3 regions of the Psychrobacillus sp. FSL H8-0484 genome follow, and region 3 is predicted to be linked to each of the others. Evidence: riboswitches for the same ligand, from Rfam matches in the RefSeq annotation. Region 3 holds a riboswitch; each other region holds the start of a gene.

Region 1 (11,099 bases), 2.3 Mb from region 3:
TTATCATATTGAATCATGTTTTTCCCCCCGATTCTTTAATAGCGAGTAAATCGACGTTTGTAAAAGGAGATTTGTCGATAACGATTTTATAGGTTGTTTATAGAAGAAATTATGCCAGTGAGGTTTAATATAGCTATTTCAAGACACATAAAAAAAACACCCCTCATGATGAATACTATTCGTCATGACGGATGAGATATCCTTTTATTCACCTATGTTCTCGTTTAAAAATGCTAATAAGTCTCTGTGATTTTCTGCTGCTACACCATGTGCTATTGGATAGCTTTTAAATGTAACATTCGCTCCCTGTTCGGTGAAATAGTCTTTACTTGCAACTCCCCATTCAAATGGGAGCATATTATCTAATTCACCATGTGAAATAAATACATTCAATTGATCAACGGGTTGTGTTGCATACTCTCCCTTCGCAAAGGCTGGAATATATCCACTTAGTGCAACTATTCCTTTTATTTGTTTACCCATTACAAGGGCTAAAGTTTGAGATAATATTGCTCCTTGGCTAAAACCAAGTAGATACACTTGCTCCCTATCTACTGAATATTCTTCCATTGCCTCTTGGATAAATGATTGAAGATCTTTGATAACTTGATCAAAAACCGTACGATGTGGCTTACCAAGCCCTTCAATTGTAAAAAATGCATATCCAGGTGGCTGGCTAATTGGCCCACGAATACTAAAAATATGACATTTCTCTTTTAAACTCGATACAAGTCCTACTAAATCATTTTCATTGCTACCCATGCCATGGATTAAAAATAGTGCAGGATATTTTTTATTTTCATCGGTCGTTTGTGGTGCACTATGAATATAAGTAAATGTTGTGTTCATGTATATCTTCCCTTCCTTTTTAATTTAACTAATCATAGCATTTTTTTCCTTTACCTAACTAATCATTTGTCTACAAGAAATAAAAGAAATCGATCACATTTTTCAATAATGGTCTAAAGGTTGTCACGAGGTCATGCTGTTGACCAACTGGCAACCTCTTTTGTCGTCTTCGCGTTGGGCTTTGTCTTCTTAGGCTCTTGTTTTGTCGCGTTCATGCTTAAGTTTGTCTCGTTCAGTGCATCATTTGTCTCATTTAGGATTATTCTTCCAGCAATAAACCTATTACACTATAAAACAGTCGAACTTCTTACATTAAATGGCTTAATGAGACCAATTCTCCCGTAATCGAGACTAAATACCATAAACCCGCAACCAATTCTAATAAAAACGAGACCATTTTCAGAATTCAAACAAATGAAAAAGAGCTACCCTTCATCGGATAGCCCCATTAACCATTATTCCCACTCATATGGTGTTGCTTGGTATACATAATAGTTCAACCAATTCGAGAATAATAAGTGTGTGTGCGAGCGCCATGAATTCGATGGTTGTTGTGTTGGATCATTTTGTGGGAAATAGTTCACCGGTAAATCTATTTCTATTCCTTTATTCACATCACGTACATATTCTTCTGCCAGTGTTGTGGCGTCATATTCTAAGTGACCGGTAATCATAATATGCTTCTCATCGTTTGAAATAATGAGGAAAACTCCGGCGTCGTCAGAAATCGAAAGGAGTTTAAGACGAGGATCAGCTTTAATTTCCTCAAAAGAAACGGATGTATATCGAGAGTGTGGCACATAGAATTGGTCATTAAAACCACGAACTAATTGGACGGTTGGATCAGACAAACGGTGACTAAACACACCAGAACATTTCTTTGGTAATTCAAATTTATCAATACCATAATGATGATATAAAGCAGCTTGTGCTCCCCAACAAATATGTAATACAGAAGTGACATTGGTTTTCGACCAATCCATTATTTCTGTTATTTCATTCCAATAATTTACCCGCTCAAATTCTAAATGCTCTATTGGGGCTCCTGTAATGATCAATCCGTCATACTTTCGATGCTTTATTTGTTCGAAGGTTGTATAAAATGTATCTAAATGTGTTTTACTCACGTTTTTCGATTCATGAGTGGCAGTTTTCATGAATGTTACATTCACTTGTAATGGTGTATTACCTAGTAACCTTAAAAGTTGTAATTCTGTTTTTTCTTTTTCGGGCATTAAGTTCAAAATGATAATATTAAGCGGACGAATGTCCTGCGCAAAAGCACGGTCCTCATCCATGATAAATATTTTTTCCTCTTTCAGTAATTCAGCAGCTGGTAATTGTTTTGGAATATTAATTGGCATAACATTCTCTCCTTTTTTTTAAATAATAAAAACCCTCTTTTCTCAAGGATAAGAAAAGAGGGTAAGTGAATCGCACTCAGTTCTTATCTTTCAAGACTTTTCAATCTTGTAGGAGGTAGCACCTTTCTGATTAACATCAGAGGTTGCTGAAGCTTCACAGGGCCATATCCCTCTGCTTCTCTTGATAAGAGTATTCGTTTATATACTGGTTTATTAATCTAGTAAATATTAGCACAATAAATATAATATTACAACAATTAAAAATAATCAAAATGGAGAAATAGACTTCTCCTAACAGCTATTCTTCTAGAAAGTTCTTTCTTTAAAACCTATTATTTTCATGTGTTGATTTCCATTGTTTTAAGTGAAAGCTCGCTCTTATTCTTATGAAAGGACTTCAAAAACAATACCATTTCCACTTGGATCTATTGTAGAAAATGACTGTTCCTGTTCATTCATTTCCACATTATTTTGAAGAAGTTGATTTTTAACTTCTTCTAAAGCTTCACTAGTCGGAAGTACGAGTGTATATTCTTTTAATCCAGTAGCATTTGCTGGTGGATGTGGATTATTTTCTCCTGCCCAAACATTTCCTGCAATATGGTGGTGATATCCCCCTACCGAAATAAAAAATGCAGAATCTAATACAATTTGCTCTTCAAATCCAATGACATCTACATAAAATTTTGTAGATGCTAGAACATTCGCTACTCTTAAATGCACATGTCCAATCGTTGTAGTAGCTGGAATGCTTCCATCTGTATCGAAGTCCGCTAATTCTGCTAGCTCTTTGAAATTTAAGGGATTACTACCACCTGGATATTTCGTCCAATCTTCTCTAGGACGGTCCGCATAAATTTCAATTCCATTGCCTTCAATATCATACAAATAAAATGCTTCGCTATATCCATGATCGCTTGCACTGTCTAAACGAGCGATAGGAATAAACCGTTCAAAATGCGTAAAGCGTGGTTCTTGCTCCAATGGACTATCCACCGTCTTTTTACTTCTTAATATATGAAATAATTTCGTAGCAAAAGCTTCCCTAGTTGGAAGTAAAAAAGCTGTATGAAAAACACCAGTACTTCTAGCTCCTTGTAATTCATTTGCCGTTTTTTCTAATTTTAAGATTGCTCTTGTTCCACCTTTTCCGGCTAAGGATGCATTTATTTCGTCTCGTTGAATTACTTGTAAGCCAACTACATCTTCATAGAAAGCTATTTGTCTTTCTAAATCCTTTACTTTTAAAACGACATGACCTACATGTGTATCTTGATGAATGACAAACGCACCTTTTTTAGTAGCAGAAAATACTTCTGACATATTATCCCCCTCGTTCCACTTATTAAGTGATGAATGCATTACTATCATATGAAATCCTCCATCTCTATATTTGGAGAGTGGTTGGAAAAAACTTCAATAATTAAAACTCGTTTCCGATAGCTTTATTAGAGCTTGAAAAAGGTCTTTTTTTATGACTATAACGTCGCTTTATGTGTCAAATTCGACTTAAAAAGAATGGAATTTTCATACCGCTTGTTCAACTAACCTGCTGCGTTAGTTCAATAAAAAAAGAGCTGCCTAAGCAACCCATGTTCTTTAACTAAAGTACCCGTTAAATGCACCAAATGATAATAAAGATACTTACTATCACATTTAGAAGCGTTTAATACATGAGCATTATATTAACCCAAGATTCATCTTCATTAAAAAAAACTGATTTATATAATTAACTATTCCGTTTACACCGTAGTATGGTTTGTCACCTTTCATACCTATTCGTTCTTGAGAGTTAAGAGGCTGTCATTCGGAAATTTTTTTTGATAATGCGAAAGGACAATAAGAGGGAAAATATATCGATAACTGTGATAATGAATATAGAAACTGCCAGCCATTCCCTGTCCTTTTGGATAAGATGTTGTCCAGTCAACTTTATCATTATTTTCTAAAATATATTTGATGCCGGATGTTATTTCCGGTGTAAGTTTGTCTTCAGCAGCAATCAGCGCATCCAATGCCCAGGCTGTGTGAGTTAACGTACTGGCTCCCAATGGAATGTACGTTTTCATTTGATCACTTTTACAAGACTCTCCCCATCCCCCATCCGAATTTTGAATATCACGAAGCCATTTGACTGATTTTAGAATTGAAGGATGGTCCGATGATATTCCTGCTGCAACAAGCCCGGTTATAGCAGCCCAAGCACCATAAATATAGCATATGCCCCATCGGCCATACCACGATCCATTCGGTTCTTGATGATCTAATAACCAATTTACACCTAACTTTATAGAGTCGTGACTCTTCTTTAAGTTAGTGAATTCCCCGAAAAATTCCAATGTTCTTCCCGTTAAATCTGCACTTGTTGGATCTGCGAGTAAATATTCAGCATCTTCAATTGGAATAATAGACAAAATGCTATTATTCACGCCTTTTTCGAATGATGGCCACCCTCCATCATCATTTTGCATTGAAAATACCCAGTCGATTCCTCTGTCCCAAGATGTATGGAACTTTGGATTTTTATAAACGGTTTTGCAGATTGACCTTAAGGCTGCAGTAGTATCATCAATATCAGGGTTCATTGTATTTACATCTGAGAAACCCCATCCCCCTGGAAGACTAGAAGGACTGTGTATGACCCAGTCCCCATATTTATCATGCTGACGTGTTAATAAAAATTGGTTTGCTTTTTTTATAACGGGATCTAATTCGGAAACGCCTGCTTCTTGCAAGGCATGACTAATTAAAGCTGTATTCCATACCGTTGCTGTGGTAAATTGCATATGAGTCTTCCCGTCAATTTGGCATTTCATAGACTTTAATCCGTTTAACGCCTGAACGATTGTGGGATGATCTTTCTTATATCCAAGGGAAAGCAATGCGAAAATTAGCAGAAATGTCGAGCTAAAGTAACTGTATAAGGTGCCATCTGGTTCAATTCGTTCTAGCATATACTGTTTTGTCTTATCTTCCGCAAGTTTCTGAATTTGTTTTGGCAAACCAATTAGATCTTCAATTCTTTTTTGAATGGATAAAAGAAAAGGATTCCATTCATTTGAGAGGACCCTTGATAAATATTCTTCATACCACCGGTTGTGGTTCAAAATATATAAATCTGAAATGTTTGGACTTTTATTTGTTTTAATTATATATTTCTTATCAGCAAGAATCATGAGTGGAGCGATATTCGCCCTTCCAAAGACGGAAAAGTCGAAAAAATTCATTGGGAATGAGTGTGGCAGTAAAACAAATTCTGTCGGGATAGTAAAAATTTTTTCCCATGAAAATTGTCCAGTTACTGCCAGCATTATCTTTGTTAGTAAACTACTTTTGTCTATTCCCCCATTTGTTAAAATAAACTGCCTCGCTGCTTGCATTCGTGCATCATCATGAGAACAATAGCCGGAATATAGAAGGGCGTAATAAGCTTCAATCGTGGCAGCTACATTCCCGTCAGCTTCTTCATCATAAAACAGCTTCCAAGCCCCACTTTCTTGTTGTTCGCTTAAAATCCGATCTACTAGTTCCTTTATTAATTCTTCATCATCAATCGTCATTGAACGCAATAAAATAATCATATAGGCATCCGTTGTAATTCCTGTTTCAAAAGGATAATCCCAAGTTCCTACCTCAGATTGATCCTTCTTCAAGATGCTTATAATTCGTTTAATTTCGTCGGATAGGGTATCGTTCACAAAATTCGTCCTTCCTATACCATAAATTCAATACACCTAAACATATTCGATTAGTTTTAAAAAAATACGAGGAAGATTAAGTATCTTTAGTCGGAAAAAAGCAAAGAATCTGTTTCTGCTTTGTAAGATGCATTTTCTTGACAGTTTTTTCAATGAACTACTAATATAAATTGAAATACAAAAAGTAACCCCTTCAATTCAATGCTGAAGGGGTCTTGTTAATATAATGCGGGTTATCTAAAGTTGGTCAAGTTCCATGAGTAATTTCACTTGTAAATGCTATGGCGTATATTCTGTTTAATATTCAGCGTTAAACAATTGTAAACATTTTGAACTAAATGCAGAAATCACTTCATCCATATCAATTGCAATTCGTTTCATTCTTCATTCTCCATCCATTGTTCAACTAAAGCTTCTAATTGTTGTTCTTGTTCGTTTTTAGTGGTAACTAACTGTTCATATCGTTCCCAATCATTTTCCGATTGTATTTGTTCTGTCAGAAGCTTGATTTCTATCTCTAGTTGCGCAATTTTGTCTTCAAGTGATTGATCTAGTTTAGTTTTATGCTTAACAGGTTTCTCTTTTTTCTTTAGTACTACCTCTTTCACTTCCACTTGTTTTAATTGTAGCGCTTCCCATTTTGCACGAGCCCATTCGTATGGTCCTTCAAAGGTTGTGAGCTGTCCCTGATCTAACCAAGCTGTCCTCGGGAACAATTTGTTTAAAAAATATCGATCATGTGAAACAGCTAGTATTGTACCTTGAAAGTCATCTAATGCATCTTCTAAAACCTCGCGGGAATCAATATCTAAATGATTGGTTGGCTCATCTAACATTAATAGGTTAATATCTTGGTGCATGAGCTGCGCGAGACGAAGACGCATTCGTTCTCCTCCACTTAAATCACCTACCCGTTTAAATACATCTGGTCCATAAAACATGAACTTTGCTAGTATGTGACGAGCATCACCTTCGAACACATTTACCTCACTTCGAAATACGTCGATTAATCGAGCTTTAGGATTTGAGATTTCAAAGTGCTGTGACAAAAATCCTACACGAACATTACTTCCTAGTCGCGCAATACCTGAGTCAACAGGTAATTCCCCACGTAATATATTTAAGATTGTAGACTTTCCAGTTCCGTTGCGTCCGACAATAGCGAGACGGTCTTTCCAGTACACATGTAAATTTGCATGTTGCAGTAGCATTTTCTCACCAAATGATTTACCCGCTTCTTCCATAACCACTACCTCTTTGCCACTTCTCGGAGCAGCTTCAAAGGATAAATTCATTTTTTTAGGATCTATTAGAGGCTTTCTTACTTTTTCCATCCGTTCCAGCGCACGTTCCATGTTGCGTGCCTGTCTATGAAGACCTGGATTAGGTGGAACAGCTTCATTTGCCCATATTCTTAACCGTTTAATCGCTTCTTTCATTTTCTTAATCTTTTTTTGTTGTTCCTCATAGTCTTGGAACTCTCGCATAAGCCTTGCTTCTTTTTCCATCATAAAGTAAGAGTAATTACCATGATAAAGAGAAAGCTCGCCTTCCTCTATGTCTGCCACTTTTGAAATGACTTGATCCAAAAAATAGCGATCATGCGAGATGAGAACTACTGTTCCAGCATAGGCAATTAAATATTGCTCTAACCATTCCACTGCAAATAAATCTAAATGATTCGTAGGTTCATCTAGCAATAGTAAATCAGGCTTTGTTAACAATAATTTTCCAAGCATTATTTTCGTCTGTTCCCCGCCACTTAAACTTGAAAAGGATTGATGAACAAAGTTGGATAATTGAAGTCCTTGTATAACCTTTTCAATTTCCGAATCCATCGAGTAACCATTTCGATTTGTAAATTCCTCTTGAATATCTCCGTATAGTTGAAGTAACTTTTCCATGGCATCAGGCTTCGCACTTGCTAATTTATTTTCAAGTACCTTCATTTGAGCTTGTAAAGCTATTAACTCGTCAAATGCACTATTTAATAAATCCAAGCCCGTTACTTCCTCTGAAAAAGTAGGGATTTGTGCTAAATAACCAATTTTAGTACCTTTTTTAAAATAAATGGTTCCTGCATCTGGTTTTTCGATTCCTGCAATAAGCTTAAATAAGGTCGTTTTCCCACTACCGTTTCGACCAACGACTCCTAATTTATCTCCTGTTTTAATAGATAAAGATAAGTTTTCAAAAATCGTATTTCCTCCGAGCATTTTACTAATTTCTTGTATTGTACATATCATAACGTTCGCTTCCTCTCATCTCTGGTATAGCTGGAAGCATTTTTCTGCATAGAAAAAGACTGCTCATATAAGCAGCCTTCTCCATTAAAAAATGGTTCAGAAAGAATGACTTATCAGCTGTGTTATTGCTCATTTAGTTGACTAAAAATGGACAGACTAGTCCCGTTGTTAGCAATTTCATGAGTAATCGCACAAGATGTGGATAAAAATTCCAATATAAATCCATGTGCACATACAGCCTTTTTCATTCTTTCCTCACCTCCGGTCTAATTGGTAAGAATATCTTATCATAATAATTCAAACAATTCAATCGATTATTTATTTAGATTTTTCGAGGGTTGGATCGTTGATGGAATTTCCAGTATCAGGAATTCCAATATCATTTTCCTTATTTACTTCTTCATTTCCTGTGTTAGGTAAATTTTTATCTTGGTTATCTATTTGAGTTTCAGGGGTCGGAGGCTCATTAGAATTCCTAATAGATCCACATGCAGAGAGAATGAGCAACGATAAAACTAGAAGTACGACAACAATTTTTTTCTTCATATCTTCACTCCTCATTTTTCATTAGATTGCTCTTCTTTTTTAAAAATAAACATAAAAAAACTCCAACAATAATTTGCTGGAGTTTTTATTAATTAAAATATTTTTTGGCACGACTATTCTTCGATGTCGAAGTAAATTTCGTCTTCGTCATTGTATTCAAAACCATTTTCAAATAAAACAGTTGTTCTTAAGATTAACTTTGTTACTTCATCAGTACCGTCTGGTATCCATCTTTCATCCGGCACGATTTCAAAAGGAATCATTTGCATATCTTTAGATGCCGCTGCTCCGACTAGTTCAATCGAATGCTTAGAAACGATCTTGGAATCTTCCCCATTAATTAGTTTAAAAACTTCTAATTTAATATTATCTATTGATTCGTCGTCATGTACACCATCAATATATATAGTCCCAGAAAGGTTAATGCCGTGTTCAATATATGGATGATCAACTACCGTATCAATTTTTATCGATTGTACTTCTATGGAAGATTCAAACTTCTTTGCCATTACTCTCAATCCACCTTGTGATTTGTATACTCATATCGATTTTCAACAACTGGTTCATACTTATTATAACGTTTTTTAAATAATGTATAAAAGTGGGTTACAAAAACTTTTAATATTGCATACCCTGGGATTCCTAAAATAACACCTGGAACTCCAAATAGTGCACCTGCAGTAATTAACACAAATATTATGGTAATGGGATGAACATGTAGAGATCTACCCATAATTTGAGGGGAAATAAACTTCCCTTCTACTAATTGTACAACGGTCCAAACTATGGCTAATTTAATTAGCATAAATGGCGAAGAAACTAGCGCAATAATTAAGGCTGGTGTAATCGCAATCACCGGACCTAAATAAGGAACAACACTCGTTACCATAGCAATTACACCAAGTAACATAGCATAATCCATCCCAATAATAGAGAATCCAATAAATATCATAAAACCGATACACATGGATACTAAAATCTGTCCTTGTATGTACGAGCTAATTTGTCTATCGATATTAGTAAACACAGATCGCAAATCTTCTCGCATACGCGGAGGAAATAATTTCATTACATAGTTGGGTAACTTTTCTCCATCCTTTAATAAGTAAAAGACGATAAATGGTACGGTAACAATTGCTAATACAAAACCTGTTAATACACCAACAATAGAAGAAATACCTGTTGCTAATCCTGTAAGTGTACTTTGTAAAAACTGGCCGATTTCTGTTGGTAACTCTTTTAAGATGGAGTTAACATCACTTTCAATTTGCAAATAAAAATCCCGGAAAAAGGATGTTCGTAGGAATCCATCCAACTTATCTAATAACACCATCAAATTGCCTGGTAATTCTTCCACTAACTTCAAAGACTGTGCCTTTAAAAATGGAAATACTAAAAATACAAGCAAGGTCACTAACCCTATTAATGCTAAAAAGATAATTAATATACCCCAAATACGAGGTATTTTAATTCGTTCTAACAAACGTAATAAAGGTCGTAATAAATAGTATGCTATTACTGCTAAAATAATGGGCAATATAACGTTACCTAAAAATACAGTTAAAGGAACGAAAATGAACGAAATTTCATCATATATCATTATGACAAGTCCGATTAACAATAGAAGCACTAATGTAAAAACGGTATTACGTCCACCTAAAAATTTTATGTACCTTGTTGAAAAAAAAGAAGGTTTTTCTGGCTCCACTATTATCAAACTTCCTTTCCTATACTATTATTTTACGAACGAATAAAAAGATTAGCAATTTTAAAGCATTATTATTTTTGTAAAAAGTCAGTTATGGCTGCTTTATTTTTCTCTTTATCTATTTCAATGACTGAACCAGCGTGCGAATAACTTTTGAAGGAATATGTACCCTCAACAGGAATGGTCAATTTCTCCATTTCTAACTTCCCACTTATGCCAGCATCGAGGATACGTTTTACTTTATCAGCTCTCGAATAGTCCGTTTCAATATATCCTTCCGCAGCCCCTAAAAATTTTGGCGTCTTGGATAAGTTTTGTATAGAAAGCAATTCATCCTTTAAAGCCTCCATAACAACTTGTTGTCTTTCGACCCTTCCAAAATCTCCTTCAGCATCCGAACGAAATCGAGCATATCCAAGCAGTTCTTTACCAGATAAGTTTTGTTGACCTTTTGTCAATGAAACACCAATTTTCTCCGACATATCCTTCTCTACATTAATGGGAATACCTTCTGGTGCAATAATATCAACTAACGATTCGAAACTTTTGAAATCGATTAGAGCATAGTGATGAATTGGTAGATCGAACATCCCATTAATCGTATCAGCTAATAATTGAACTCCACCCAAATAATAAGCTGTATTTAGTTTATATGATTGATACTCAGGAATATCGGCATATATGTCCC
Region 2 (11,099 bases), 1.1 Mb from region 3:
ATTCGTAGGTCTACCAATTTTAGATAATGTCACAATAACCTTTTTTCTTTTTTACGGATGGTTATTGTTTATTCCCCTTATAGTTACTTATTGGAACAAAGAGTTTAGGTATCCTCTCCAACTTCTTTTTTCCAAAAGGTCAATTGTTGTGGGGATTAGTAGCGGGTTAATCTGTTTATTGGCGATTTATGGCTTCGTCGCTATTCATCAATCGTCTGTTTTGGATATAGCGCAATTACGCAGACAGCTTATTGAATGGGACTTTATAGGTCGAAAGGTTATATTGCTTATATTAGTATTAATTCTTATCAATCCTATTTTGGAGGAGTTTTATTGGAGAGAGTTTATATACAATCGAATTTTTCCTAAAATGGGTAGTGTAAAAACTATTGTAATTACTTCTTTTTTCTATAGCTTGTATCATCTTATGGTTGTCATAGAGATTTTTAGTTTTCCATTCAATGCATTGGCAGTTATTCCAGTATTTCTTGCAGGCATAATGTGGGGGATTTTTCGCTTCCTATTAAATTCTATTACCGCATCCATTATTAGTCATTGTCTCGCTGATATTGGAATCATGCTCGTGTATTGGAATATTATTCTTTAATCTACTTTTACGTATGTTACACTTTTTATAAACAATATAAAGGGAGGATGAGAGCATGGTTTCTTTCCAAGATTTAAATGACCTACGTGTGGAATTATCATTTGAAAAAGGCACATTTCCTATCAAACCAATGCATGTGCTAGTCCTAGCGAAACACAACAACAAATGGTTATTAACGAAGCATCCGAAACGAGGAATTGAGTTTCCAGGTGGGAAAGTGGAGGCGCATGAAACACTTGAAGCAGCTGCGATAAGAGAAACGCTAGAAGAGACGAATGTGACAATTCGTCACGTAGAGTGGTTGGCTGAATACCTTGTATATGATAAGAAACCTTTTTGTAAGGCGGTTTTTATTGCACATGTTGGCTATATTAATAATGAAGGTACGAATTTTGAAACAGAGGGAGCAGTATGGTTATCGACAGATGAATTATTACGTTGTAATAACTTAAGTTTTCATATGAAGGATGATGGAATGAAAGTAATCTTAGAAAAGGTGAGTACGTATGAAGGGAAATGGAGAAATTGAGAAAGTTCGTGTGTATCCATCTCCTAATCCACATATCCGCTTAACTGAAATTACATATTGGTCATGTGGGTTGAGAGTGAAAGGATTACTCGCAACGCCTAAAAAGGAAGGTAAGTATGAAGGGATATTATATTGTAGAGGAGGCATGCAAAGCATAGGGATGGTTCGACCTGCTCGTATTGCTCAAATTGCATCCGAAGGTTTCATTGTCTTTGCGCCATACTACCGAGGAAATCGTGGAGGAGAAGGTAGGGACGAATTTGGTGGGGAGGATCGCTGGGATGCCGTTTATGCAGTGGATGTTCTAAAACAGTTTTGTCTACCAAGTCGCATTCATTTATTTGCTTTTTCTCGTGGAGGGATCATGGCTCTTTGGACTGCGATACTGCGGAAAGATATTACGAGCATTGTAACCTGGGCGGGAGTATCGGATATTTTCTTAACTTATGAGGAAAGACAAGATATGAGAAGAATGATGAAGCGTGTTATTGGTGGTACACCGGCCAATCGAGTAGACGAATATGAAATCAGAAATGCTCTTGCGCTCATCGAGGAAATCCACGCATCCACGCTTATAATTCATGGGCTTCAGGATACAAATGTTTCATTTGAGCATGCTCAAGCCTTAGAAGAAGCATTATTAAGGAATAACAAAGTGGTAGAAACATGGTATTACCCTGAATTTACGCATTTTTTCCCGAGCAAAGTGAACCGCCAAGTGGTGAAGGATGCATGTGTGTGGATGAAAATGCAGAAAGGGGATTAGTTAATGGGTAATATTACCGTTACAATTGAATCGAGTAGTGTAGAAGGAAAGTCTTCATGTCCAGTTGATACTAGTTTTTGGAAAAATATATGGGAACAATACACTACTGAATTTACTGAATTAATAATACATTGTTGGATGGAAGAGCAGGAAGTAGTGAATGAATTAGGGGCAAAGGCAGTAAACGTAATAAATGAAGGTTTAATGAAAGTATTTACGATCAATTTAAGTGAAGATAATCGCCTTTTCTTCTGTAATTATTCTATAGATCCGAAAGGTGGCTTAAAATGGTTTAAAATGTTTTTTCACGTGAATGGTGATGAACGATTAGAAATAGGTCATTATGGCTCTGAAATTACTTTGTACAATGTGGATAAAGAAAAAGCAACGGAGTTTTCTGCACTTTTTCCTAGATCATCTATCTCAAATTTCCATGATGATTATGAAGAATAAAGGGATGCCTTAAATGCCGTTTAAAAACGGCTTTAGGGCATCCCTTTTTGTATTATTTGCACTTACTTAAGGTGATAACAACTTGCACCCAACGGAGCACAATAACTGTGCTAGCTTGAGGATGATTATGCTATTGGACCGCCCTTAAGCGAAATGTCTTCTGATACTGTACCGAATTTGTTAAAGTTTTCACGGAAAGCTTGTGCAAGGTCCGCAGCTTTTGTGTCGTAAGCTTCTTTATCTGCCCATGCATTACGTGGAATTAATACTTCAGATGGTACGCCCTCAATATGTGTAGGGATTTCAAGACCGAATATTTCATCTTTAGCTGTTTCTACATTAGTTAGTTTTCCGTCAATTGCAGCGCGAACCATTGTACGAGTATAAGCCAGTTTCATTCGGCTACCTACTCCATATTCGCCACCAGTCCAACCAGTATTTACTAGGAATACTTGTGCACCATGCTCATCGATTTTCTTCCCAAGCATTTCTGCATACACAGTTGCGTGTAATGGTAAGAAAGGAGAACCAAAGCAAGTTGAGAATGCTGGTTGTGGTGATGTGATTCCGCGTTCAGTTCCTGCCAGTTTAGATGTAAATCCGCTTAAAAAGTGGTACATCGCTTGTTCTTTCGTTAATTTACTGATTGGAGGCAGTACGCCAAATGCATCAGCAGTTAAGAAAACAATTGTGTTAGGGTGACCTGCTACAGAAGGATCTACAATGTTTTCGATATTTTGGATTGGGTATGCTGCACGTGTGTTTTCAGTTAAAGAGTTATCCGCATAGATTGCAATGCGAGTTTCTGCATCAACTACTACGTTCTCTAAAACAGTACCGAATGTAATCGCGTCATAGATTTGTGGCTCATTTTCACGAGTTAGGTCGATACATTTTGCATAGCATCCACCTTCTATATTAAATACACCATTATCTGACCAACCATGCTCGTCATCTCCGATTAATTGTCGTCCAGCATCAGCAGAAAGTGTTGTTTTACCTGTTCCAGACAGACCGAAGAATAAAGCTACATCGCCTTCTTCCCCAACATTTGCTGAACAGTGCATTGGTAAAATGTTTTGTTCTGGTAATAAATAGTTCATAATAGAGAAAATAGATTTTTTCATTTCTCCAGCATATTCTGTACCACCAATTAGAACAACACGTTTTTCCATAGATACGATGATGAAGGTTTCTGATTTAGTTCCATCAACTGCAGGGTCTGCTTTAAAGTTAGGAGCACTTATAACTGTAAAATCCGCTTCGTGAGATGAAAGCTCCTCTGATGAAGGGCGGATGAATAATTGATGTGCAAATAAATTGTGCCATGCATATTCATTGATTACTTGAATGCTTAGACGGGATGCTTTGTCTGCACCAGCAAATCCTTTAAATACAAATAATTCATCTTGTTCCTTTAAATACTCTGTCACTTTAATATATAATGCTTCGAAAATTTCAGAGGAGATAGGTTGGTTTACTGAACCCCAATCGATTTTATCTTTGGAGATAGCTTCTTCAACAATATATTTATCTTGTGGAGAACGACCTGTGTATTTACCTGTCTCTGCTTTTACCGCTCCAGTAGAAGTTAAAACTGCTTCTCCTCTAGATGTTGCCTTTTCTACAAGTTGTGGTACTGATAATTGAACGCTAATGTTGTTACCAGCTAACAATTCGTTCAGTTCACTCACAGTATCGATTGAATTCATGTTGTCTTACCATCCTTTTTTTAATTATTGCCTCTTGTTTAGAGGATTTTTCATTGATATGTGAAATAGTATAACACATTTAACTAATTAGTCTACACTAATGAATTGAATATTTTTTGCATATGTGAAAACTTTTCAAAATAACGCTTGACTTCTACTTACTAAGTACGTATGATGGTAAATTGAACGGATACTCTTATCCCGAGCTGGTGGAGGGGTCAGGCCCTATGAAACCCGGCAACCTGTAATTAGCAATTTCATTACAAAGGTGCCCAACCTGAGACAAGGTGAAATCCCTTGATTGATAAGAGTGAAAGGTGCTTATGATATTAATCCTTTCCTCATGTATTTTTGCGTGAGCGGGAGGTTTTTTTATTTAACATCGCCCTTTATCCTTGTGTGCCAAGTCCGAAACGGCTTCAAGTTTAATCTAATTGAAATGGCTTGACATGGGAATGAGTACCGTATCAATTCTTGAGAGAAATCTCGCAGGATATAGGAGGAACAATCTATGACACAACGTCGATTATTTACATCGGAATCAGTAACAGAAGGGCATCCAGATAAAATCTGTGATCAAATTTCTGATGCTATTTTAGATGCAATTTTAACGGAAGATCCAAATGCACGTGTTGCTTGTGAAACAAGCGTTACTACTGGTCTTGTATTAGTTGCAGGAGAAATCACAACTTCTACTTATGTAGACATCCCTAAAGTGGTTCGTTCTACTATTAAAGAAATTGGATATACTCGTGCAAAATATGGTTTTGACTCTGAAACTTCAGCAGTTTTAACTTCAATTGATGAGCAGTCTGCTGACATTGCAATGGGTGTTGACCAAGCTTTAGAAGCTCGTGAAGGATCTATGACGGATTCAGACATTGAAGCAATCGGTGCAGGTGACCAAGGTCTAATGTTTGGTTATGCTTGTAATGAAACACCAGAACTTATGCCGCTTCCAATTAGCTTAGCGCATAAACTGGCACGTCGTTTAGCAGAAGTGCGTAAAGATGAAACATTAGATTATTTACGCCCAGATGGTAAAACGCAAGTAACAGTGGAATATGATGAGAATAATAATCCAGTTCGTATTGATACGATTGTTATTTCTACACAACATCATCCAGAAATAACGCTAGAGCAAATTCAAAAAGATTTAAAAGAAGTAGTAATCAAACCTATTGTTCCTGCTCATTTAATCGATGAAAATACAAAATACTTTATCAATCCAACTGGCCGATTTGTAATTGGTGGACCTCAAGGAGATGCTGGTTTAACAGGTCGTAAAATCATCGTAGATACTTATGGTGGATACGCTCGTCACGGCGGTGGTGCATTCTCAGGTAAAGATCCAACGAAAGTGGACCGTTCTGCTGCATATGCTGCTCGCTATGTTGCCAAAAATATTGTGGCGGCTGGAATTGCAGATCGTTGCGAAGTACAATTAGCATATGCAATTGGTGTAGCACAACCTGTATCTATTGCTGTAGATACATTTGGAACTGGGAAAGTAGAAGAGGCACAATTAGTAGCGCATATTCGTGAACTATTTGACCTTCGTCCAGCAGGAATTATTAAAATGCTAGACTTACGTCGCCCAATTTACAAACAAACTGCAGCTTATGGTCACTTCGGTCGTACAGACATCGACGCACCATGGGAAAAAACAGATAGAGCAGAAGCTTTAAAAGAAAAAGCTGGTCTATAATTAAAAAAGCGATACTTTCCTTGAGAAATATAGGGAAGTATCGCTTTTTTGGTATAGTTTTCTCATGGAATATAACTTTCGGTAAATGGCAGTTACTCTTATAAAAAAAAGACGCTCAAACCTTCTTCTACCATTACAACGCGCACGGAAGTGTCATTGCTTTAACCGATCAAAACGGTGAGAAGATAGCGACTTATGAATACGATGCATGGGGAATGTATTAAAAGTAGATGAAGCGGAAATTGCATCTTCGGGAGCTTGCAATAGGAATAGGAAAGAGTCTCTTCTTTTTATCCAAAAAGGCATTAACCTATTTTCGAAAGTTGTAGGAGTGCGACAGACGGACAAATGCCATAAGATTACCGAGAAGAAAAAAGAGGCTGTTCGTGACGTCAGTCACGAACAGCCTCTCACAAAAATCAAACGGTAATAATATGGCAACAAGTCTGTTCAAAGCCCTCCGGAAATGAAAGAAAATAGGTTTTGTTCTTAAAGGGCGCTTGCTCTTTTTTTATCCCTGTAACGATTTATAATACTGCCCTTTTTCTACATACTCACGAATAATACGTTGTACATCTTCTTTATCAGCATCCGTTAATTCTCGTACAACTTTCGCTGGGCTCCCCATAGCAAGGGAATTAGGTGGAATTTTCTTTCCAGGAGGTACAAGACTCCCTGCTCCGATGAATGCTCCTTCTCCTATTTCTGCGCCGTCTAATATGATCGAACCCATCCCGACTAAGGCACCCTTTCGAACAATACAACTATGTAAAGTAACTTGATGTCCAATGGTCACTTCATCTTCTATAATAAGTGATTTATTTGGACTTTGATGAAGGCAACTTAAATCTTGTATGCTCACTTTTCGTCCAATAATAGTAGGAGCAACGTCACCTCTAATTACCGTATTAAACCAAATTGTAGACTCTGGTCCGATTGTCACATCACCTGTTATTGTGACATAATCAGCTATAAACACTGATTCATCAATTGTTGGTTTTTTGTCTTTATATGGATAAATCAAGATATACACGCTCCTTATAAAATAGAATATAATTAATGGTATCAAACAAACAGTTGGAAAGAAACAAATTATACAGAGTATAGAGTGATAGAAAAGAGGTGTGATGTGCATGTGGAAATGGGAAACAGAAGAAAAACCAAAAGCCGTCATAGTCATTGTTCATAGTGCATATGAGCATCATAGAAGATATGCTTGGCTCATTGAAAAACTAAGAAGTTCCAATTACCACATTGTCATGGGTGATTTACCTGGTCACGGTGAGCTTAACAAAGCTAAAGTCCTTCATGATGAAACCTTTGAACAGTATAAAGAGTACATAAAACAAGCTCTTCAAGTTGCGGTAGCTTATGATCTTCCAATATTCCTACTAGGACATGGCCTCGGTGCCACATTGTTAGTAAAAGTTTTGCGCAAATTAGAAATAGAGTACGCAGGAGTTATTCTGACTTCGCCATGGTTGCAATTGCAAAAAATGCCGTCTAAATGGACAAATACTTTAGCAAAATTATCGGTTCAGCAAAAAATTAAGCATGATATACAGTTAAATGATTTAACAAGAAACTATGAAGTGTATCAACAATTTGTAGATGATTATTCTTATCGTACACTTATAACAAATGATTGGTATAAAGAACTCCAACATCTTATGAAAACGGTAGTTCAATCTACGAATTCCATACCCAATGTTCCTTTATTATTAATGACTGGCGAAAGAGACAAAGTTACGGACACAAAAGCTTCAGCAAGTTGGTTGAAACAGCAAGAGCTTTCAGAATATCAATTTAAAGAGTGGAAAAATTGTTTCCATGATTTATATCAAGAACCTGAAAGAGAAGAAATTTTTGCTTACTCACATTCGTTTATCAATAATGTCCTAAGATCTATTGGATATATTGTTTAATAACTCATTTTAAGTGTAAAATGAAGGAGAGAGAAATTACTATTTTCAAAACATAAAAGAATCTTCATTCTTTTCGAATGAAGATTCTTTTATGTTATAATTCAATGATGTAAATAGAGAAAAATTAAGGAGATTTGACATGGAAAACCAACATATCATTCGTAATATAATAGTAGAAACACCTTCTAAGCCTGGTAACTTTGCTAAAGTTGCTACTGCAATTGGGATGGCTGAAGGAGATATTGGGGACATTACTACTTTAAAAAGTGGAGCATTAACAACTATTCGAGATATTACAATCACATGTAAATCTAAAAATCAATTGGATGAAGTTATTACTAATATTCAAGCTATTGAAAATGGAGTAAAGATTCATGCGGTCACTGATGATGTGTTGAAAGCACATGAAGGTGGTAAAATAGCTATGAAGAGTAGATTAGATGTTCGCTCACTAGGAGATTTACAACGAATTTACACACCTGGTGTTGCAAGTGTTTGTTTGGATATTGTAGACAATCCTGAAAAAGCAAACTACTTTACGTCAATTGGGAGTTCAGTTGCAATTGTAACGGATGGAACAGCTATTTTAGGATTAGGTAATATCGGTCCAGTTGCTGGAATGCCTGTTATGGAAGGAAAAGCGGTATTATTAGACCAATTTGTTGGACTAAGCGGTATACCGATTTTATTAAACACTAGTGATCCGGATGAAGTAGTGGAGACAGTTAAACGTATTCATCAAGGGTTCGGAGCTATTTTACTAGAGGATATCGGATCTCCACATTGTTTTGAAATTGAAGAAAGATTGAAAGCAGAACTTCCTATACCGGTTATGCATGATGATCAGCATGGTACAGCTGTAGTTGCTTTGGCAGCAATTTTATCAGCTTGTAAGGCGACGAATGTAGACGTGAAAAAAGCCAAAATAGGTCAAATTGGTCTTGGAGCAGCTGGACTTGCGATTTGTCGTATGTTAATGGCATATGGTGTAGAAGAGGTTTATGGTCTTGATCGTCAGGAAGAAGCTCAAAATCGCTTAATTGGATATGGTGGACAAACAATTCCATCACTAGAAGAAATGATGCAAACATGCGATATAATTATCGCTACAACTGGGGTTCCTGGTCTTATTAAGCCAGAGATGGTTCGCCAAGGTCAAATTATTTTAGCACTTTCAAATCCGAACCCAGAGATTCTTCCATCTGCCGCAATTGCAGCCGGAGCAGCGTTTGCAGCCGATGGTCGTTCTGTAAATAATGTGATCGGCTTCCCTGGTATATTTAAAGGAGCATTAAATGCAGGTGCAAAGGAAATTACATATTCCATGTTAATTGCAGCAGCACAAGCAATAGTAGCACATACAAAACCTGGCGAATTAATACCTAATCCACTAGATCCAACAGTACATCATCTAGTAGCCAGAGCGGTTGAAGAAGCATCCAATAACCAAATCAATAATTAAGGTAGTAAATTTACAGATTATCAGAGGAAGTTTTGTTGCAAGTCACGGCTGTTGATTATCCAATTTGCACTTGTACGTTTTCGGTTCGCTTTGGACGAAATGATCACTACATCATAACCGAGGGCTAAGTGTAGCAGGAAGTGACTCCGTCAGTTCCTGTTACACTATTTTCGATCATCCTGTTGTGGATATTTAAAGGAGCACAGTCTAAGTACGCGACATCGTGTCGCAACGACTGTGTGACCTGCATCGTGCAGGCCTCCGTTACGTACCTACAACGCTCAAAAGAAAACCGAAATGGATTTGGAAAAAGAAAGAATAGCTACCTTTCTATTCATAGTGGAAGTGTCCGAAGATGCAATTTCGGGCACTCTATCGATTTCTATCATGCGTTCCTTGCTTATTTTGGCAAAGTTAATGACAGCAATAGGCTGATGCTATATAGAAAAGGGACACTTCCTTCCAATCGAAAAGGCGGAAATACGATAGAGAAAGACTGAGCAGCCAAAATTGCATCTTTGGCTGCTTACTGTATAAATAGGAAAGTGGCTATTCTTTCATTTCCAAAAGCTTTGGTACTTCTATTACAAGTAGCTGTGGAGAGTGACGGACGAACGGCTACCACACGATTATCGAAAAAATGGGGCTGTCCAATAAGCCCATAAATTGAAGCAGGTGTAGAAAAACGAGGCTTTTTCTACACCTGTTTTTTTGTATAATTTTTATTAAAACTACTATTTTTTGTAGGTAATTAATTGTAGTGAAAGACGGCGACTCCAGCGGGAATAGCAAATGTTTTCTGCACCGAAAGCGAAGCGGCAGGTGCATGAGCTGAAGGCCCCGCAGGAGCGAACAAAGGAACAAAGGCTAAGAACGCCACCTCGTGTGGCAACGCCTTTGTGACCAACATCGTGTTGGCCTGAGGAGACTGAAGCCATGCCCGCGGAAAGCGTCCGTCTGGAACGGAAATCAATACATTGGAAAAGGGACCATCTCTCAGTCAATGTATGACTTTAGGGACAGCCCCATCAAGAAATCCAGGTAATGGTGTAGAACTCGTTCCGTTCCAAACACTCCAAAAGCACCTAATATAGAGTGCTTAGTGTGTTATCACCATTTTAATAAGCAATTTACTGGGTACTCTTGGTTAATCAACACGTGTCGTTGCAAGTATAACTATATATTTGCGGCGAGCTTTGCGCAGGAGCAATTGAAATAATACAATAAAAAGAAGATTTAGGTTATGAAGCCGAAATCTTCTTTTTAAATTCTTTCGTATAATTAGTAGCTTCCATTAAAGCTTTTTCTTCAAGTGGAATTCGAACAGAAAGCATAGCAAGGTTTAATAAAGTAAAAGAGATAGCAGTTAAGTATGCTTGAAACATGAGTGGCAATAGAGCGATTTCAATACAAACGACTACGTAATTTGGATGTCGTATAAAAAGATATGGTCCTTTTGTTACCACATTGGCACCAGGTAAAATAATGATTTTAGTGTTCCAAAATTGACCTAAAGAAGTTAAACACCAAATCCGCAGGGCTTGCACAAATAGAAAGATTAGAAAAAACAGCGGAAATAAAGGAGATATGCCTCGGTTAAAGATTAACACTTCAGCAATCAGGCAAACAAAAAAGCTAACATGAAGAGCAATCATATATGGATAATGCGAAGCACCCACCTCATAAGCCCCTTGAGTAAGCATTCTCTTTTCATTTCGTTTGGCGACAAAAACCTCAATTAATCTTTGCGTGATGACTAGAGAAATGATAATGAAAAATAACAATTTAATCCCTCCACTTTAGTAAAAGTGCTTCTCCGCAAAATCCAGGACCTAATGCCACTAATAAACCGTAGTCATCTGGATTATTATCCTGCATCATAAATTGTTCTAATACGTAGAGAACGGTTGGAGAGGACATATTGCCGTGATTTTTTA
Region 3 (11,099 bases):
AACATAGTTGGCATGTTTAAAAATGCTCCAGTCCATGGATTTCTTTTTCACTAGTTTATTCTCTACTGGCACGACATCTTCTTCATGCTTCAATAAGAATAAAACCTCTAACAATCCAAAACCAAAAGCTATTGCAAAAAGAATTTGATACGCAGTAACATTTTCAGAGGCATCTTTCATTAAGATACCAATAAGTAATGTCGATACAAGCCCAACCATCGTTAGTAGACGATTTCGATCACTGAAGAATTGCCCTCTTCTAGATTCACTGACCATTCCACTAATTAAAGTTTGCCATCCAATAGTGGCTACCGTGTTCGGAACACTAATGAATGCAATAGTACCTAAAAATGCCCAAGCTTGTAACGTAGGTGACGGTAAATAAACAACGATTACAATCAACAAAAACATGAGTCGAGCAAGTAAAACAGACATTGCAACTAGTTTCTTTTGAGCTTCCGCTCGGTTTAGTAAAATAGCTGCTGGAATTGTCATTAGCAAAGCAATCAAAGGGGGTAATGAACTAATTAACCCAACTTGATAATTGGTTGCGCCTAATATTGTAATCGCGAAGATTGGAAAAAAATTATTCGAAAAGTTAAGTGCAATAGTAGATGCCATGCCGTGGTAAATACTAACCTTTTCATTATACGGTCTCATTCTGTCAGCCCATTCAATAAATAATAGTGGATATGCTAGAATTATATACTTGCACGCACAGAAAACAAGTACTTCGAGACACAAAATTTATTATATTTGGGTGAATCGTTTTTTGGCATAAACATACGTAACAGCAAGAGCTGAAACTAGTACCATTCCTTTAATAATATCAAAAGCATAATAGGGCAAGTTTAAAATGGTTAATCCATTTAGTAAGATACCAATAACAGCGGCTCCAAAAAATGTGCCAATTGCATTTGGTTTTCCGGCTCCCAAGACGGAATATCCTACAAAGACAGCAGCTACAGCTTCCATTAAAAGCGGTGCACCAGCGTCAATTTGACCAGAACCAACACGTGCAGTAAACAATATACCTGCCATAGAAGCAAAAATACCAGAAATCACGTATGCCGCACATTTTACTTTTCGGATATTCACTCCTGACAAGGTTGCTGCTTCCGCATTTCCACCTGTCATATATAGCACACGTCCCCAACGAGTATGATGGAGTACAACATAAGCGAGCAACACCATTACAAGCATAATCCATACCGGAACTGGTAATCCCAGCATTCTTCCTTGACCAATCCACAGGAATGCATCTGACAATTGACCTGGGGCAGTTCCACCGGCAGTAAGAGGCATATTATTATAAATCGAATAGCCTTCTGTGTACGTGCGATGAAAACCTGCAACAATGTACATCATACTTAACGTGGCGAGTAGATCAGGAATTCCTATTACGACGATCAGAAAACTGTTGAGTAATCCGACTAACACACCAATTAATATTGGTAAAATTAACACAAGCCAAAGTGGCATTTCATACCATACCATTAGAGAAGCCGTTATGACCGTAGATAGAGACATGGTTGAACCTACAGATAAATCAAAACCCCCTACTACTAGTGTAAAGGTCACACCTAATGCTAAGAGAGTAACGATAGAAATGGAACGTAATATATCTGTAAAATTTCCATATGTAAAAAATGCATTACTGATGGAGCTAAAATATAAAATAATCATAAATAATAAAACGATGGCCCCGTATTTAAAAATAAATTGAATACTTTGCTCTTGTAAATTATTCTTCTTTTCCCCCGCTTGCATACAGCAAAATCCTTTCTTGGGTCGCATCTGCACGTGAAAACTCCTTCACGAATTGACCATTATACATAACTAAAATACGATCCGAAATACCGATTACTTCTTGTATCTCGCTAGAAAAGTATAGGCAACCTTTCCCGTCCTCCGCTAGGTCACGAATTAGCTTAAAAATGTCCTTTTTTGCACCGATATCAACACCTTTGGTCGGTTCATCAAATAAATAGACTTTGGAATTACGTGACATCCATTTTCCAATAACTACTTTTTGTTGATTTCCCCCACTTAAATGGACAAGCGGTGTTTCTGTGTGATCCGTTTTAATTTTTAGTCGATTAATGATATCCTTTGCAAAACTTTTTTCGACTCTTTTATTCATAAATAATAGGCCTGAAAATTTTTTTAAGTTCGGAAAAGAAGAATTCGTTTGTAAAGACTCATGCACAAAAAGGCCTTCTTTTCTGCGTTCCTCTGGAATAAGTGCCATGCCGGCACGTATTGCATCCTCGGGATGTTTTATGTTTAAGTTTTTACCTGAAAGCATTACACTTCCCTTTTTTATTGCCCCTGAGCCAAACAAGACTTTGGCCAACTCCGTTTTACCTGCACCTACGAGTCCAACAATGCCGACAATTTCTCCTTCTGAAACAGTAAAGGAAAGATCCTTTAATTTTTGACCATCTGATAATCCTTTTACATCGAGTATTGTTTCTCCTAATGTATAATTTCTCGTTACCCGCTCTTGATCAAAAGAAGCACCAAGCATTGCTTCTATAATAATTTCTGGATCTGCATCTATTGTATGAAAAGTTTCAACTAGCTTACCATCACGCATTACGGTAATTCGGTCACTTATTTCAAACACTTCTGGAAGTCGATGTGAAATAAATATACAACTAACACCTTGCGTTTTCAGTTTGTTAATTACCGAAAAAAGCTTATCTGATTCATGAAGTGACAAAGGGGCAGTTGGTTCGTCGAAAATGATTATTTTTGCTGAGCTAACAAGGGCTCTTGCAATTAATACTAATTGTTTTTCAGCTAAAGTAAGTTTAAATGCTGGTTGTTGTACTGCAATGTTTTCCACCTGCAGTTGCTTCAGAGCATGGCTCGCCTCTTTGAATAACTTCGAGGTTGAGATGAACAAACGGTTGGTAGTAGCAATTGTATCTAGCATAATATTTTCAGCAACGGATAATTCAGGAACAATTGCTGTATCCACTTCTTGGTAAACACAATAAATCCCTTGGTCTTTTGCTGCTTTTGGTGATCGGAGTCGAACATTTTCACCGTCTATTAGAATTTCACCTTCGTCTTGTTCGTACACGCCTGATAAAATTTTTATAAGCGTACTTTTACCAGCACCATTTACACCGAGCAATGCATGCACTTCGCCTTTTGCTAGATGAAACTCTGCGTTTTCAAGTGCTGTCACATTTCCAAATGATTTACGTATTGAATTCATTGAAAGAAAAGGATTTGCCATAAATACACTCCTTTCTAAAAAAGAAGCTGTCCACTTTTAAGGACAGCTGCAATTAGTTGAGGTTATTGATTTTCTAACTCTTTTAATGCATCTGTGTAACCTTGTTCGCTTGCTCCCCAGCCTTCGATAAACTCATGTAAGTCATTTGTTGTCACCGTTTCTGCTGGTAGTTTTTCTGCGTCAACAAAAACTGGTTCTAGGACAACTCTTTCCTCTGGAGTCTCTCCATTTATTTTTTGGAATAAATAGCGAACTTGAATACGCCCTATATCCATTGGATCTACAGCAGCTGAAGCAGCCCATGGACTATTTTCTTTTTGAATCATTTGTAAATCTTCATCGCTCATATCAATACTATAAACTTTTATATCCGTTCTACCTGCTTGTTCAATAGCACGTACTGCACCTTTTGCAAATTCATCCCAAGCCGCCCAAACAGCTGTAATTTCTCCCTCATTTGGATATTGTTTTAAAATTGCTTCCATTTGCGCTTGAGTGTCTAGTGCTGTATTTTGTGTAGCTGCACCGAAAGTTGCAATTTCCTTAATCCCTTGATTTTCTTTTAAAAATTGCTCATACGCAACTTGTCTTCTTTCCATTGGAGCAAAACCTGCTACCCATATTTTTACTATGTTAGCCTCTCCATTTGCATCGTTTGCTAATTTTTCTAAAGTCATTTCAGCCATCTTTTGATCACCTTGCTCTAATACTGTTATTCCTTCCACTTCCACGCCTGCATCAAAAGCTACTACTGGTATTCCTTTATCAACAGCATTTTGTACTCCTTGGTTAAGCGCTTCTTTTGTTCCATGATCGATTAATATTCCATCCATACCTTGGTTTACTGCTGCATCAAGGTTGGAAGCCATTTTAGCTAGATCCCCTTCAGAAGTAAACACCGTGACAGTTCCACCAAATTTCTCCACTTGCTCTTTTACACCTTCAATGTACTGAGCCGAGAAAGTACCGAGGTTTTGCTGCATAACTAATGCAATTTTCTTACCTGCTAATGGATTATCGGAAACCGCCGATTTAATGGAAGCGGGTGCTTCTTCCTTTGTTTCTCCTTTTGGTTGACATCCTGTTAAAAAGACACCAATTATTAATAGTACTGATAAGATCCAATGTATTTTTGTTTTCATGATCTTTCTCCTTTTTCTGTTCCCAATAAAGCGGGAATATTTTTAGTGTATTCCGGATAGATAATTCCTTTTTCTGTAATTATTGCTGTAATGTATTTGCCAGGTGTGACATCAAATGCAGGATTAAATACTTTTGTATTTAATGGGGCTACTTGCTTTCCTGCAACATGTGTTATTTCATCTGATGGACGTTCTTCAATCGGTATTTCTTTTCCATTTTCAATAGTTAAATCAAAAGTGGAAGACGGTGCAGCCACATAAAACGGAATTTGATATGCAGCCGCTAATAAAGCCAAGTTAAGTGTTCCAATTTTATTAGCAGTATCACCGTTTGCAACTATTCGGTCTGCTCCAACTATAATTGCTTCAATTCCTTTTGCACCGATTGTATGTGCGGCCATACTGTCTGTTATCAGCGTAACGTCAACACCTGATTGCTGAAGTTCCCAAACAGTCAGTCGTGAACCTTGAAATACTGGCCTAGTTTCACAAGCAAATACTTCAAACCGTTTTCCTCGTTCGCTTCCAAGATGGAAAGGGGCTAACGCAGTTCCATATTTTGCTGTTGCAATAGATCCTGCATTGCATATAGTCAAAACTTTCGTCTGATTTTCAAGTAAGGAGAGGGCAAATTCACCAATATTTCGGCATGATGCTTCGTCTTCCTTATGAATGACGATAGCTTCCTCTAACAACAGTTCCTTCGCTTCTTGTATAGTTGCTGCATCTTTAGCTACTCTTTGCAAACGATCTAACGCCCAAACTAAATTGACGGCTGTTGGTCTTGATTCCCCTAAATACAAGGCATCCTTTTCCAAATGCTGATAGAACTCTTCCAATGTATTTGTTTCGTAATGCTGAGCAGCTCTAGCTAAGCCATATGCAGCTGTAATACCAATAGCAGGAGCCCCTCGTACTTTTAAAGTAACAATTGCATCGTACACATCTTCTATTGTTTCTAGTGTTAAATAGTCAACTTCAAGAGGTAATTTCTGCTGATTTATAATTCTAAGTTTCTTATTGGTCCACTCTATCGATAACGGAATACTCATTTGTGTAACTCCTCAAGTAATGCAATTACTGCATGAATAGATTTAATTTCATTGCGTTTTAATATGAGTGCTTCCCCTATTTGTAAAGCCTGTTTTTTGAAAAGGATTCGTTTTTCGTCATCTGCAATCCCATCTAAATCCTTCACATGTGCTAACCCGATTGTACGTCGAATTAATTCACAACCAGCAAAGCCTAGTGTATCGGTGAAAATTTTATCCACTACGTACTCTTCAAATCCCTCAGTATCTTTATAGGATTCAATACCTTTTGATTTCCATAGTGTAGAAAAGTTGGATGAAAACACTTTCCACGTTTGTTCGATATGATCGAGAATCACAATTCGCTCTTCCGCTTCTCTTGTAATGGATTGCACCATAATATTTGCTAAAAATAACCCAACATCGAATCCCATAGGTCCATAAAAAGCAAACTCTGGGTCTATCACCTTCGTTTCAGTTTCGCTAGCAAAAATACTTCCTGTATGTAAATCTCCATGAAGTAATGCTTCCGCTTCCGTCAAGAAACTTTTCTTCAATTTCGCGACTTCCAATTTTAAGGGCCCATTATTCCAAATAGCTTCCACTTCTTCTCTCAACGAAGGTTCATAGTCATTTGTATCGTGATCAAAAAATGGATCCGTGAAAATAAGATCTTCTGTAATTTTACATAGCTCTGGATTTGAAAACTCGGACACTAGTCGTTTTTTTTCAAACGGGTGTAATGCAAAATCAGATGTATGGAAAAGCGTTTGAGCAAGATACTCCCCAATATCCTTTGATAGCTTCGGATAAGATTCATAATGAATTAATCCTTCCCGTGCAATTTTTAAATGGGATAAATCCTCCATAACCGTAATTGCAAGTTCCTCGTCGCTCGCGTATACAGTCGGAACCAATCCAGTCGCAAATTCACCGTGTTTTTTTAATGCATTTGCTTCAATTACGGCACGTTTTAACGTTAGTGGCCAGCTTTCTCCAATCACTTTTGCATATGGCAATGCCTGTTTGATAATGAGACTTTTCTCTCCATTACATTCCTTTATGTGAAACACATAATTTAGGTTACCATCCCCAATTTCGCGACAATCTAACTCCGAGTCCTTTGGAAAGAAATTCAGTTCTTTCGCATATAAAATTGCACGATCTTCTGTTAATGATTCATATTGATTTTTTGTAGTTATCATCATTCTTCTCTACCTTTCATTTACAAAATAAAAAGCCTCTTTCAAAAGAAAGAGGCGTAGAATAAGAGACTTCTCGCCTCTTATCTTTCAGAAAGTTACCTTTCTGATGGAATTAGCACCGTGCCTTACGAGAATATTCATCTCAGCGCGAAAAGCGCCCCGTTTCACAACGGTATTATGGTCGGTTGCTGGGCTTCATCGGGCCATTACCCTCTGCCTGCTCTTGATAAGAGTGCTATTACTTACAAATTTATGCTATTTGAAATGAATCCTAGCATATTAGAAAAAGAGTTGTCAATAATTTAATTCAATAAAAAAAACATTCTAAAAATTCTATTGACAATGTTTCTGTTGCATGAAATAATCATAATTAATTTGACAAAACTAATCTCAATTGAATAAATTTTTCTTATTTAGAGCAGGTGGAGGGACAAGCCCTATGATACCCGGCAACCGGTCTAGTTACTAGACACGGTGCTAATTCTTGCAGTCCATTGACTGGGAAATAAGAAGTCGTTAAACCTTTAACCTCTTCTTATTTGAAGAGGTTTTTTATTTCTAGAAAAGCGAAAGGCTCCGGCTTAGCCCGCAACTGCGACGAGCTTTGCAGAAGCCCTTGAGCCAAAGTGAAGTTGATTTTATCTTAAAGGATTGTGATGAATAATGAGTAGTGTAACCTCTCTTTATCAGGTGTACGGTAAGCCCGGATCTTTTGAAAAAAAAGCAGAGGGTATCGCACTTGGTTTAACAGTTGGATCCTGGACGGACTTACCATTACTTGAACAGGAACAATTAAAACAGCATAAAGGAAATGTTGTTTCGATTACAGAATTTGAGCATATTCACCATCCGCTCAAACCAGACCAAATCAAAGCGGAAATAAAAATAGAATATCCTAGTGCTAATTTCTCGGCAGATTTACCAGCCATTTTAACAACTGTTTTTGGCAAACTATCGCTCGATGGTGAAGTGAAGCTTTTAGATTTAGAATTTTCTCCAGAGCTTTTGACTAACTTTCCAGGACCAAGATTCGGTATTGATAGTATCCGTGAGCTACTAGGGGTGTATGGCCGCCCCCTCATCATGAGTATATTCAAGGGAGTAATTGGTCGAGATATTAATTACTTAGCAGATCAACTTCGACACCAAGCGCTCGGAGGAGTTGATCTCGTAAAAGATGATGAAATTCTTTTTGACAATCCGCTTACTCCTTTTGAGAAACGTGTCACAACTGCTCAAGAAGTATTGCATCAAGTGTATGAAGAAACCGGACACCGAACGCTCTATGCCGTTAACTTATCTGGACGAACATCCGGATTAAAAGCAAAAGCACAAAAAGCAAAAGAACTTGGAGCAGATGCTCTTTTATTTAACGTCCATGCATATGGCCTTGATGTACTTCAAGAACTAGTGGAAGACCCGAATATCCAATTACCGTTTATGGCGCATCCCGCTTATAGCGGTGCATTCACATCTTCCCCATTTTACGGGGTTGCGACTCCACTACTACTTGGAAAATTAACACGTTATGCAGGAGCAGATTTTTCATTATTCCCTTCACCTTATGGTAGCGTTGCACTAGAAAAAACAGCTGCACTCTCGCTTGGTGAAGAATTGACCAAAGTAAGTACAGTAAAACGAAGCTTTCCAGTACCTTCTGCAGGTATTCACCCCGGCTTAGTTCCGCTATTAATCGAGGACTATGGAATCGATAGCATTATTAATGCTGGTGGAGGCGTCCATGGTCATCCTGCAGGTGCTACTGGAGGAGGACTCGCTTTTAGGCAAGCTGTATCGGCTGTACTTGACGGAATTCCTCTTTCAGAAGCTGCAAAACAATATAGTGAATTAAAAAAAGCAATTGAACTGTGGGGGTAAGCATTATGAGCAAGCTAGTCATCTTTTGTGATTTTGATGGCACTATTACAATTCAAGACAATATTATCTCTATCATGAAAAAATTCGCTCCTCCCGAATACTTGCCGATCAAAGAGAATATTTTAGGACAAAAGCAATCTATCCGTGAAGGTGTAGCAGAAATGTTTGCTCTGTTACCCGCTTCTTTAAAGGATCAAATCGTTTCCTATTTGTTAGAGCAAGCACAAATTCGAGAAGGATTTGCTGAATTTGTTTCATATACGAGAAAACACAACCTACCACTCTATATCGTTAGTGGTGGTATTGATTTCTTTGTAGAACCGATGCTTAAAGAGTTCGGTCCATTTTCGGATGTTTATTGTAATGCATCCAATTTTTCAGGAGAGACAATACAAATCGAGTTCCCACATGGATGTGATGAACAATGTACCAGCCAAGGCTGCGGGTGCTGTAAGCCCTCCATCATTCGCCAACTCCAAGATAATAATGCGCTAAGTGTTGTAATTGGAGACTCGATAACAGATTTAGAAGCTGCCAAAATGGCAGATCTCGTTATAGCAAGAGATTTTCTCATTACAAAGTGTGAGGAATTGAACATCCCTTATGAACCTTTCGAAAATTTCCGAGATGTCATGAATATTATTGACGCAAAGTTAGGTGTAGAAATATGACCGCACTCCAAAGTAAATGGGAAGAGTTAGCAGACATAAAAGATGAAATAGCTGATCGGGACTGGTTTATGGGGACTAGTGGAAATTTGGCTATAAAAGTGCACGATAATCCAATAGAATTTCTAGTTACAGCTAGCGGTAAAGATAAGAAGAAGAGAACGCCAGAAGACTTTTTACTCGTAAACGCAAGTGGAAATCCCGTTGAAAAAACGGATTTAAAGCCATCAGCAGAAACATTATTGCACTGTGCCATCTATTCTAAGACATCCGCTAGATGTAGCCTCCATGTCCATACAGTTGCAAATAACGTCATCTCTGAATTATACGGTGATAACGGGAAAATCGACTTTCAAGGTCAAGAACTCATTAAAGCTTTTGGACTGTGGGAGGAAGATGATGTACTCTCCATTCCTATCATTCCAAACCATGCGCACATTCCTAGTCTTGCCGAAGAATTTAAGTCTCATATACTCGCTGAGAAAGGTGCCGTATTAATTCGTAACCACGGTATTACTGTTTGGGGTAGTGATGGATTCGAAGCCAAAAAGCTACTAGAAGCTTGTGAGTTTTTATTTCAGTATCAATTGGCATTACATCAACTAAAATCAAAATAAGAGAGGAAAATTTAAATGGCTATCATTAAAATTCAAGGAACGAACGAAACAATTGAAGCACAAAACGAGGTTGCAGCATTTTTAGAGAAACAAGAAGTTATTTATGAGCATTGGGATATCGAAAAATTACCAGGACATCTTCGCGAAAAATTCGACCTTAGCGATGCAGAAAAAGAAGAAATTCTAAATGCTTTCAAAACAGAAATTGATGACATTTCAGAGCGTCGTGGCTATGAAGCAGCAGATTTAATTTCTTTATCTGATTCTAACCCTAACTTAGATGAATTATTGAAAAACTTCGAGCGCAAACATCTTCATACAGATGATGAAGTTCGATATATCGTTAGTGGCCATGGAGTCTTTATTATCCAAGGAAAAGACGAAAATTTCTTTGAAGTGCATTTATCTCCAGGAGACTTAATATCAGTACCAGAAAACATTACGCATTACTTCACGCTTGCGGAAGATCGTAAAGTTGTTGCAGTTCGAATCTTTGTAACTACTGAAGGTTGGGTACCAGTTTATCAAGATGAAGTTGCTCAAAGCTAAATCTATAAAAAACAAAAACGGGGCTGTCCAATAAGCCCATAAATTGAAGCAGGTGTAGAAAAACTAGTCTTTGAACTGCCCCGTAAAAGTTAGACACCAATCTAACTTTTACGGGGGTTTTTTATGGCAAAAGTAAGGGCTGAACAACGTATTCAAGCAGTTCAACGATACTTAAATGGAATGAATCTATGATTGAAATCGCAAAAGATATCGGAGTGACAGACCGGGTTGTAAATGAATGGGTTCGCCGTTATCAAAAAAATGGTGTAGAGACTTTCTTAAAGTCCTATACAAAATATTCAGCTGACTATAAAATGAATGTACTTAATTATATGAACGAGACAGGTACATCTTCGATTAATACAGCTGCATTATTTAATATTTCATCTCCTGGCATGATTCGGAATTGGAAAATGAAGTTTGAGGTTGGTGGTTATGATGCCCTTGTTTCTAAGAAAAAGGGGCGTCCATCCATGAAAAAAGAAACAAAAAGAACAACGAAACCAACACCAATTGAAGGATCTGTTGAGGCATTAGAGGCACGTATTAAACAATTAGAAATGGAGAATGCGTACTTAAAAAAGTTGAATACTTTAGTTCAAATGCAAGAAAAATTACCAATCAAATCAAAGCGCAAGTAATTTATGAACTAAAGGAAATCTATGAAGTAGTGGAATTAATCAAAGTCGCTGATATTCCACGTAGTACGTATTATTACTGGGAAAAGCGTTTGAATCGTACTGATAAATACGCTGAAGT

The links. Region 3 has a riboswitch for S-adenosylmethionine ahead of MHH81_RS20140 (2,3-diketo-5-methylthiopentyl-1-phosphate enolase). Riboswitches for the same ligand answer to the same signal wherever they lie in the genome.
Region 1: another riboswitch for S-adenosylmethionine. It lies ahead of metA (homoserine O-acetyltransferase MetA); the one in region 3 lies ahead of MHH81_RS20140 (2,3-diketo-5-methylthiopentyl-1-phosphate enolase).
Region 2: another riboswitch for S-adenosylmethionine. It lies ahead of metK (methionine adenosyltransferase); the one in region 3 lies ahead of MHH81_RS20140 (2,3-diketo-5-methylthiopentyl-1-phosphate enolase).

The regions. Positions count from the first base shown of each region.
Region 1 is NZ_JBBOSZ010000001.1:1,756,700-1,767,798, reverse strand. Features, by position in the region: gene MHH81_RS08335 (MBL fold metallo-hydrolase) at 1-17, opposite strand, end outside; gene MHH81_RS08330 (alpha/beta hydrolase) at 205-849, opposite strand; gene metA (homoserine O-acetyltransferase MetA) at 1,305-2,213, opposite strand; SAM riboswitch class I at 2,294-2,404, opposite strand; gene MHH81_RS08320 (VOC family protein) at 2,598-3,536, opposite strand; gene shc (squalene--hopene cyclase) at 3,989-5,911, opposite strand; gene abc-f (ribosomal protection-like ABC-F family protein) at 6,289-8,157, opposite strand; gene MHH81_RS08305 (RAxF-45 family protein) at 8,280-8,405, opposite strand; gene MHH81_RS08300 (hypothetical protein) at 8,476-8,703, opposite strand; gene MHH81_RS08295 (sporulation protein) at 8,817-9,212, opposite strand; gene MHH81_RS08290 (AI-2E family transporter) at 9,218-10,411, opposite strand; gene MHH81_RS08285 (LCP family protein) at 10,483-11,099, opposite strand, start outside.
Region 2 is NZ_JBBOSZ010000001.1:3,003,482-3,014,580, reverse strand. Features, by position in the region: gene MHH81_RS14605 (CPBP family intramembrane glutamic endopeptidase) at 1-607, shown strand, start outside; gene MHH81_RS14600 (NUDIX domain-containing protein) at 663-1,136, shown strand; gene MHH81_RS14595 (alpha/beta hydrolase family protein) at 1,114-1,902, shown strand; gene MHH81_RS14590 (hypothetical protein) at 1,906-2,355, shown strand; gene pckA (phosphoenolpyruvate carboxykinase (ATP)) at 2,481-4,067, opposite strand; SAM riboswitch class I at 4,261-4,378, shown strand; gene metK (methionine adenosyltransferase) at 4,579-5,775, shown strand; partial or broken gene MHH81_RS21390 (RHS repeat-associated core domain-containing protein) at 5,880-5,990, shown strand; gene MHH81_RS14570 (gamma carbonic anhydrase) at 6,287-6,799, opposite strand; gene MHH81_RS14565 (alpha/beta hydrolase) at 6,909-7,700, shown strand; gene MHH81_RS14560 (NAD-dependent malic enzyme) at 7,840-9,162, shown strand; gene MHH81_RS14555 (isoprenylcysteine carboxyl methyltransferase family protein) at 10,404-10,946, opposite strand; gene MHH81_RS14550 (type III polyketide synthase) at 10,948-11,099, opposite strand, start outside.
Region 3 is NZ_JBBOSZ010000001.1:4,065,878-4,076,976, forward strand. Features, by position in the region: gene MHH81_RS20110 (MFS transporter) at 1-660, opposite strand, end outside; gene MHH81_RS20115 (ABC transporter permease) at 751-1,770, opposite strand; gene MHH81_RS20120 (sugar ABC transporter ATP-binding protein) at 1,745-3,250, opposite strand; gene MHH81_RS20125 (sugar ABC transporter substrate-binding protein) at 3,313-4,392, opposite strand; gene mtnA (S-methyl-5-thioribose-1-phosphate isomerase) at 4,389-5,444, opposite strand; gene mtnK (S-methyl-5-thioribose kinase) at 5,441-6,631, opposite strand; SAM riboswitch class I at 6,706-6,861, opposite strand; SAM riboswitch class I at 7,035-7,140, shown strand; gene MHH81_RS20140 (2,3-diketo-5-methylthiopentyl-1-phosphate enolase) at 7,292-8,506, shown strand; gene MHH81_RS20145 (2-hydroxy-3-keto-5-methylthiopentenyl-1-phosphate phosphatase) at 8,512-9,177, shown strand; gene MHH81_RS20150 (methylthioribulose 1-phosphate dehydratase) at 9,174-9,791, shown strand; gene MHH81_RS20155 (1,2-dihydroxy-3-keto-5-methylthiopentene dioxygenase) at 9,807-10,340, shown strand; partial or broken gene MHH81_RS20160 (IS3 family transposase) at 10,464-11,099, shown strand, end outside.